2 regions of the Cellulomonas sp. P4_H4 genome follow, and region 1 is predicted to be linked to the other one. Evidence: predicted binding sites of a transcription regulator. Region 1 holds the regulator's gene; the other holds the start of a gene.

What was found. Region 1 encodes LexA, which represses DNA repair genes until DNA is damaged. Its sites were predicted from a motif close to TCGAACANNTGTTCGA; they were not measured.
Region 2: uvrA (excinuclease ABC subunit UvrA) is a predicted target of LexA. The motif match lies at 2,694-2,709, and genes of this name have one in related genera.

Annotation. Positions count from the first base shown of each region.
Region 1 is NZ_JBFUKL010000008.1:63,510-67,930, reverse strand. Features, by position in the region: gene nrdR (transcriptional regulator NrdR) at 1-200, opposite strand, end outside; gene AC1DPN_RS18485 (LysM peptidoglycan-binding domain-containing protein) at 600-1,073, opposite strand; gene lexA (transcriptional repressor LexA) at 1,466-2,179, shown strand; gene AC1DPN_RS18475 (Rho termination factor N-terminal domain-containing protein) at 2,309-2,557, shown strand; gene AC1DPN_RS18470 (L-lactate dehydrogenase) at 2,561-3,559, opposite strand; gene AC1DPN_RS18465 (ATP-dependent DNA helicase) at 3,617-4,421, opposite strand, start outside.
Region 2 is NZ_JBFUKL010000004.1:233,714-238,134, reverse strand. Features, by position in the region: gene uvrA (excinuclease ABC subunit UvrA) at 1-2,663, opposite strand, end outside; gene AC1DPN_RS14250 (glycoside hydrolase family 15 protein) at 2,773-4,421, shown strand, end outside.

The DNA.
Region 1 (4,421 bases):
ACGCCGCCCGCGATCTTCTCGCGGGAGAAGGGCTCCGTGGCGCCTGACCGCTTCACGACCGACAGGCTCGCCGTCTCCACCGTCGTGAAGCGACGGTTGCAGCTCGGGCACTGGCGTCGGCGGCGGATGGTCGAGCCGTCGTCCGAGGTCCGCGAGTCGACGACCCGCGAGTCCGGGTTGCGGCAGAACGGACAGTGCACCGGATCCCCTTCGAGTGCGTGACGCCGGACAGTCGGCGCGGCGTCGTCAACGCCCCCGTGACGGTAGGCCAGCGACCGGCCCGTCGCAAGGCGCCCGCACGTGCACCGATCCAGTGCCGAGCGGTGGCCCCCGGCGTGGCGAGGGCGGCCGCCGTCGTGGCGACCGCCCTCGCGGGGACGCCCCCGTCCCCAGTTCACGGGCCGACTCGCCTCGGCACCGCGCGTGCTGCGGTCGGCACGACGGCCCAGCCGTCCACACCCCGCACCTCTTCGGCAAGCCCCCCAGCCTGCTTAGTGAGGTAAGGCTAACCTAGTCCAGGAGCGCCGCTACTGACAACCCACACGCGCATGGATAAACTCCCTGGCCGTCGTGCCTCCGCGCTCCACATCGGCGGCCGATCAGTCGACGGGGACGACGATCACCTGACCGGCCATGAGGCCGGCATCGGGCAGCTCGTTCAGGCGCACCAGATCGAACACGACATCCCGCACGTCTTCGCCCGGTCCGGCGATGTCGGCGGCGATCTGCCACATCGTTTCCCCGGACTGGACGACGTGGCGCTCGACCTGCTGCGCGGACACCGGACCATCGGCCGCGGCGCGGCTCGTCACGAGGACTGCGGCCGCGACCATCACGATCGCCATGAACCACAGCGCGACACGGCCACGCGCGGTCAGGTGCAGACCAGCGAGCCCGCGAGACCCGGCGCGCGGCGGGGCCGTCACGCTCGACCGTGCCACCCGGGACGGCCCGTCGACCGACCCGCTGCCCGTCACGGCCGGGCGCGGCGTCACGACGGGGCGCGAGGACGAGATGGTGGCGCGAAGTGTCGCGCGGGCAGTCGTTCCCGGCAGCGCCGGTGCCATTGCCATCGTCGTCATGGTGTCCCTCGTCCTCGCTCGTGCCGGGCGGATCCCGGCGATGCTGCTGTCGAACAGGTGTTCGTCGTACGTCTGTACGATGTCTATCAGCATCCGCCGACACTTGTCGAGACACGATCGAACAGATGTTTGATCTTCGTGCTCGGGTTCCCTAGGGTGGCGGTGCAGAGCAAGCGCACCACGAGCCACTGACACGGCCGTCGGCGGGGCCACCCGGATCGCTCCGGAGCACCGTGTCGCCGCAGGTCAGGGGCACGGACGGCGGGAGCGACACAACGGCGGAGCCCACGGCCGCCCGACAGAGGAGGAGCGCAGTGACGGACTCACCGGACACGTCCCAGCCCGACAAGCCCGACAGCGCCAACGCGGACGCAGAGACCGACCTGGCGACCGTCCACGCCCTCCCCGACAGCGCTCCCGGGCCAGACGGTCTGACTGCGCGCCAGCGGCTCGTGCTCGACACGATCCGCTCGTCGGTCGAGTCCCGCGGCTACCCGCCGAGCATGCGCGAGATCGGTGAGGCCGTCGGCCTGACGAGCCCGTCGAGCGTCAAGCACCAGCTCACCGCGCTCGAGCGCAAGGGCTACCTGCGACGCGACCCCAACCGTCCGCGCGCGATCGAGGTCGTGCACCAGGACGACTCCCGCGGCGTCGGCACGTGGACCGCTCCGGACGGGAGCCGCGAGGCGTTCCCGGACCACGCGGACGGCGAGCGGATGCCGGCACCGTCCTACGTCCCGGTCGTCGGTCGGATCGCCGCCGGCGGGCCGATCCTGGCGGACCAGGTGGTCGAGGACGTGTTCCCGCTCCCCCGTCAGCTCGTCGGCGACGGCGACCTGTTCCTGCTCAAGGTCGTCGGCGACTCGATGGTCGATGCCGCGATCTGCGACGGCGACTGGGTCGTCGTCCGTCGCCAGCCGGTGGCGGAGCAGGGCGAGATCGTCGCAGCCATGATCGACGGCGAGGCCACGGTCAAGACGCTCAAGCGGATCGACGGCCACGTGTGGCTCATGCCGCACAACCCCGCGTACCAGCCGATCCCCGGCGACGAGTCGACCATCCTCGGCCGCGTCGTCAGCGTGCTGCGCAGCCTCTGACGCGAGCCGGGTGCACTCCGGTGCACCCGGCCGTCGGGCTGCGACACGTCCCGAGACGGTCCACTCTGGACACGCTGGCGGACGCAACGCGCGACGCCGAACCCGACCGCCGATCCAGAGGAGCAGCTGATGCCAGGGCGTCTACCCGACCCCGGCCCGCGTGCGAAGGCCGCGATGGCCGCCGCGGCTCGAGGCGACGAGTTGCCGACGAACGACGTCGCGCCCAGCACGACGAGCGACGCCGGTGAGCGTCGCCCTTCCGGCGCCTACGAGCAGTGGACGGTCGAGGAGCTGCAGCACCGCGCGGCGGAGCTCGGGATCCAGGGCCGTTCGACGATGCGCAAGGACGAGCTGGTCGCCGCTCTGCGCAAGCGCTGACGGCTAGAAGCCGAACTGCCGGGCAACCTCCCGCACGGCGTCCGCCGACCGGCGCAGGCCCCACAGCTCGTCGTCCGACAACGGGATCGGCAGTCGTTCCCCCACTCCGTCAGCCCCGACGATCGCCGGTACCGACAAGCACACGTCGTTGATCCCGTAGTAGTCGGTGAGCAGCGACGACACAGGCAGCACGCGGCCCTCGTCCTTGAGGATCGCCTCGATGATCCGCGAGCCCGCCAGCGCGATCGCGTAGTTCGTGGCGCCCTTGCCCTCGATGATCCGGTAGGCCGACTCGACGACCTCCCGCGTGATGTCTTCCCGGTCCTGCCTCGTCAAGGGGCCGTGGCCACCCTGCCCTGCCCACTCGAGCAGCGGGACCGAGCCGATGCTGGCCGAGCCCCAGAGCGGGAGCTCGCTGTCCCCGTGCTCACCGGCGATGTAGGCGTGGACGTTCTGCACCGCGACGCCTGTGTGCTGCGAGATGAGATAGCGCAGTCGCGACGAGTCGAGGACGGTTCCGGAGCCGAAGAGCTGGGTCGACGAGAGCCCCGAGACCTGGAGCGCGGCGTAGGTCACCACGTCGACGGGGTTGGTCACCATCACGTACACCGCATCGGGCGCGACCTGTACAAGTTTCGGCAGCACCGCCTTTACGACCGCGATCGTCGCTCCGGCGAGCTCGATCCGGGACTGACCGGGCTTCTGCTTCGCCCCGGCGGTGAACATGACGACGTCGGCATCGGCGCACACGGAGATGTCGTCCGACCCGATCACCTGGGCCATCGGCATGAACTGGACACCGTGCCCCAGGTCGAGGACCTCTGCCTGCACCTTGGCTGCGTCGATGTCGTACAGCGCGACCGTGCGCGCGGCGCCCCGCAGCAGGGCCGCGTACGCCATGGTCGACCCGACCGCTCCAGCGCCGACGATCGCGAGCTTCGTGCCTCGCGCGGACCGCGAATGGTGCAGTCCGAGGTCTTCCACGTCCAGGCTCTCGGTCACGTAGCGGCCGCCCTCTCGCGGGAGTCAGATGCCGACGGGTCGTCGGGGAGTTCGAGGCTAACCCGTCCCCGTGAGTCGGCGCAGTGCGGCGACTGCGACGGAGCGGTCCGTCGTCCTCCAGAACTCCGGGAGGGACTTGGTCAGGAACGGCGCGTACCGGGCGGTGGCCAGCCGCGGATCGAGGACCGCCACGACGCCACGGTCGCTGCTGGTGCGGATCAGCCGGCCCGCGCCCTGCGCCAGCAGGAGGGCGGCGTGCGTCGCCGAGACGGCGAGGAAGCCGTTCCCGCCGGCCTTCTCGACGGCGTCCGAGCGCGCCGACTGCACAGGGTCGTCGGGGCGCGGGAACGGGATCCGGTCGATGAGGACGAGCGTGCACGTGCTTCCCGGCACGTCGACGCCCTGCCACAGCGAGAGGGTCCCGAACAGGCAGGTGGCCTCGTCGGCGATGAACTGGGAGACCAGCGTGGGGAGCTGGTCGTCACCCTGCACGAGGATCGGCACGTCGAGGCGTTCGCGCATCGCGGTGGCCGCGGCGGTGGCCGCTCGGCGCGACGAGAACAGCCCCAGCGTCCGACCGCCGGCAGCGGTGATCAGCTCGGCGATCTCGTCGAGCTGCGCGTCGGTCGCCGGCTCACGTCCCGGGGGCGGCAGGTGCCGGGCGAGGTAGAGGATCCCCTGCTTCGGGTAGTCGAACGGGCTGCCCACGTCCAGGCCGTGCCACGGCACCGCGGACGGCGGGGCGGGCGTGTCGTCGTCGAGCGAGGACGGCCCTACGGCCGCGGCGTCGGGCCGCACCTCGAGCCCGACCGCACGGGCGATGGGGTCGAAGGAGCCACCCAGCTCGAGCGTCGCCGAGGTC
Region 2 (4,421 bases), on a different contig from region 1:
GAGTTGCCCTTGTCGACCAGCGACTGCAGCACCCCGAGCAGCTTGCGGATGTCCTCGAAGTGCAGACCCGTCGTCGGCTCGTCGAGCACGTAGATGGTCCGACCCGTCGACCGGCGCTGCAGCTCGGCGGCCAGCTTCACGCGCTGGGCCTCGCCGCCGGAGAGCGTCGGTGCGGGCTGGCCCAGACGCACGTAACCGAGACCGACGTCGACGAGGGTCCGCAGGTGCCGCGAGATCGCGGGCACCGCCGCGAAGAACTCTGCCGCCTCCTCGATAGGCATCGCCAGGACGTCCGCCACGGTCTTGCCCTTGAAGTGGACCTCGAGCGTCTCGCGGTTGTAGCGGTCGCCGTGGCACACCTCGCACGGGACGTAGACGTCCGGCAGGAAGTTCATCTCGATCTTGAGCGTGCCGTCGCCCGAGCACGCCTCGCAGCGACCGCCCTTGACGTTGAACGAGAACCGGCCGGGCGTGTAGCCGCGGACCTTGGCCTCGGTGGTCTCGGCGAACAGCCGGCGCACGTGGTCCCAGACGCCCGTGTACGTCGCCGGGTTGGACCGCGGCGTACGTCCGATCGGGCCCTGGTCGACGTGCACGACCTTGTCCAGGTGCTCCAGACCGGTCACCCGCTTGTGCCGGCCGGCGACCTGGCGCGCACCGTTGAGCTCGTTCGCCATGACCGTGTAGAGGATGTGGTTCACGAGCGTCGACTTGCCCGAGCCAGACACCCCGGTGACCGCGGTCAGCGTCCCGAGCGGGAACGACACGTCGATCCCCTGCAGGTTGTGCTCACGAGCCCCGACGACCGTGACCTGGCGCTTCTTGTCGATCGGCCGACGGACCTGAGGCATCGGGATCGTGCGGCGGCCGGAGAGGTACGCACCCGTGACCGACTCCGGTGAGGCGAGAAGACCCTCCAGGTCGCCGGAGTGCACGACGCGACCGCCGTGCTCGCCGGCGCCCGGGCCGATGTCGACGATCCAGTCGGCGGTCCGGATGGTGTCCTCGTCGTGTTCGACCACGATCAGGGTGTTCCCCAGGTCGCGCAGACGCGTGAGCGTCTCGATGAGCCGCCGGTTGTCCCGCTGGTGCAGCCCGATCGACGGCTCGTCGAGGACGTACAGCACGCCGACCAGGCCCGAGCCGATCTGCGTCGCGAGCCGGATGCGCTGCGCCTCGCCGCCGGACAGCGTGCCGGCCGGGCGCATGAGCGAGAGGTAGTCGAGTCCCACGTCGAGCAGGAAGCCGAGCCGCGCCTGGATCTCCTTGAGCACCTGCGTCGCGATCGCACGCTCGCGCTCACCGAGCTCGAGGGTGTCGAGGAACGCGCGCGCCTCGCGGATGGGCAGGGCGCAGACCTCGGCGATCGACCGACCGCCGACGCGGACCGCGAGCACCTCGGGCTTGAGACGGGCGCCGCCGCACACGGGGCACGGGACCTCGCGCATGTAGGCCTCGTACTTCTCCTTGCTCCACTCCGAGTCGGTCTCGTTGTGCCGACGCTCCAGGAACGTGATCACGCCCTCGAACCCGGTCGAGTACTGCCGCTCGCGGCCCCACCGGTTCTTGTAGCGGACCTTCACCTCGTGGTTCTGGCCGTGCAGCACCGCGTCCCGGGCACGCTGCGGGAGCGCCCGCCACGGCACGGACGTCGAGAAGCCCATGTCCGACGCCAGCGCGGTCAGCACCCGGCCGAAGTACTCGCTCGAGATCTGCGCCCAGGGGGCGATCGCGCCGTCGTCCAGCGACAGGTCCTCGTCGGGGACCACCAGGTCGGGGTCCACCTCGAGCTTGGAGCCGAGGCCGGTGCACTCCGGGCAGGCGCCGTAGGGCGCGTTGAAGGAGAACGTGCGCGGCTCGATCTCGTCGAGCGCGAGCACGTGGTCGTTCGGGCACGCGCGGTGCTCGGAGAACCGCCGCTCGCGGGACAGGTCGTCGATGTCGGCGTCGACGAGCTCGACGACGAGCAGGCCACCTGCGAGTCCGAGCGCGGTCTCGACCGAGTCGGTGAGGCGACGCTGCACACCCTCGCGCGAGACGAGACGGTCGATGACCACCTCGATGTCGTGCTTGAGCTTCTTCTCGAGCGTCGGCGGCTCCGTGAGCTGGATGACCTCGCCGTCGACACGGGCGCGGGCGAAGCCCTTGCTCTGCAGCTCCTTGAACAGGTCGGCGTACTCACCCTTACGACCGCGGACGACCGGCGCGAGCACCTGGTAGCGCGTGCCCTCGGGCAGCTCAAGCAGCCGGTCGACGATCTGCTGGGGCGTCTGCGCGGTCACGCGCTCGCCGCACACCGGGCAGTACTGGGTGCCCGCGCGAGCGAAGAGCAGGCGCAGGTAGTCGTAGACCTCGGTGATCGTGCCGACCGTCGACCGCGGGTTCCGGTTGGTCGACTTCTGGTCGATCGACACCGCGGGCGAGAGGCCCTCGATGAAGTCGACGTCGGGCTTGTCCATCTGCCCGAGGAACTGGCGCGCGTAGGCGGACAGCGACTCGACGTAGCGCCGCTGACCCTCCGCGAAGATGGTGTCGAACGCCAACGACGACTTGCCCGACCCCGACAGCCCGGTGAACACGATGAGCTTGTCGCGCGGGAGATCGAGGTCGACGTTGCGGAGGTTGTGCTCGCGGGCGCCCTGCACCACCAGACGTTCGTTCACGCCCGGGAGTCTACGTCGGACCACTGACAATCGCACATCTGTTCGACGTGAGCCGACACACATGCGTGCACCGCTCGACGTGCCGCCGCTGGGTTGCCATGCTCACGCCATGACGGTCATCGACGACCCTGCGCTCGTGCCCATCGAGGAGTACGCGGTGCTCGGGGACGGCTCGACCGCGGTCCTCGTGAGCAGGCGCGGATCGATCGACTGGATGTGCCTGCCGTCGTACGACTCGGACGCGTGCTTCGCCCGGCTCCTCGGCACCCCGGACAACGGGCGGTGGCTTCTCACCGTCCGGGGCGCCGAGCGCGTCACCCGCCGCTACCTCGACGACTCGTTCGTGCTGGAGACGACGTACGAGACACCCATGGGCACCGCCGTCGCGCTCGAGACCATGCCGCTCAACGACGGCCGCTCCGACATCGTCCGTCGGCTCGAGTGCACGCGCGGCAGCGTCGAGGTAGAGCACGAGTGGATCGTGCGGTTCGGGTACGGAGCGGTCGAGCCGTGGGTGCACCACGTGACCGACCCGGACGGCGCGGACACGATCCGGGCGATCGCCGGACCTGACTCGCTCCTGCTGCGTGGGAACCGGCTGCCCGCGGCTCACGACCACCGGCACGCCGACAGGTTCACCCTGCACGAGGGCGAGCACGTCGAGCTCGCCCTCACCTGGATCCGCTCCTGGTTGCCTGTGCCACCTCGGCTGTCCATCCCCGACCGTCTGGACCGGACGCGTATCGCCTGGGGGCTGTGGGCACGCAGCTCCCACTACAAGGGCTCCTACCGGGAAGCCGTCGTGCGTTCGCTGCTGGTCCTGCGCCTGCTCACGGACCAGCAGACCGGAGGCATCGTGGCGGCCGCGACCACGTCCTTGCCCGAGGACTTCGGGGGCGAACGCAACTGGGACTACCGCTACTGCTGGCTGCGAGACGCGGCGATGACGCTCGAGGCCCTCCTCGAGCACGGGTACGACGAGGAGGCCACGGACTGGCGCGGGTGGCTGCTTCGCGCGGTCGCCGGGAACGCGGACGACCTGCAGATCATGTACCGGGTCGATGGTGGTCGAAGGTTGCCGGAGCGGGTGCTCGACCACCTGCCCGGGTACGCCGGCAGCACGCCGGTGAGAGTCGGCAACGCGGCGGTCGAGCAGATGCAGAACGACGTCCTGGGCGAGGTGATGTGCGCGCTCGAGCTGGCGCGGGATGCCGGTCTGGCCGAGGACGACGACTCGTGGTCCCTGCAACGACAGCTCGTCGACAACCTGCTGGAGCACTGGCGCGAGCCGGACCGCGGCATCTGGGAGGTCCGCGGCGATCCGCAGCACTTCACCCACTCGAAGGTCATGGCCTGGGCCGCCGTGGACCGCGGTGTCCGTGCAGCCGAGAACTACGGGCTCAGCGCGCCGCTGGACCGATGGCGGGCCGAGCGCGACGCGATCCACGCCGACGTGCTGGCCCATGCGTGGGACGCCGGCCGGGAGACGTTCGTGCAGTCGTACGGGGCCACGCACACCGACGCCGCGCTCCTGCAGATGGCCCAGGTCGGGTTCCTGCCCTCGGACGACCCCCGCATCCGGAGCACGGTCGCCGCGATCCGCGCCGATCTCGAGGTCTCCCCGGGCCTCCTTCGTCGGTATCCGGTCGCCAGGACCGACGACGGCGTCGCCGGCGACGAGCACGCGTTCCTGGCCTGCTCGTTCTGGCTCGCGGACGCTCTCGCCCGCGTGGGCGACGTCGACGGGTCGACCGAGGT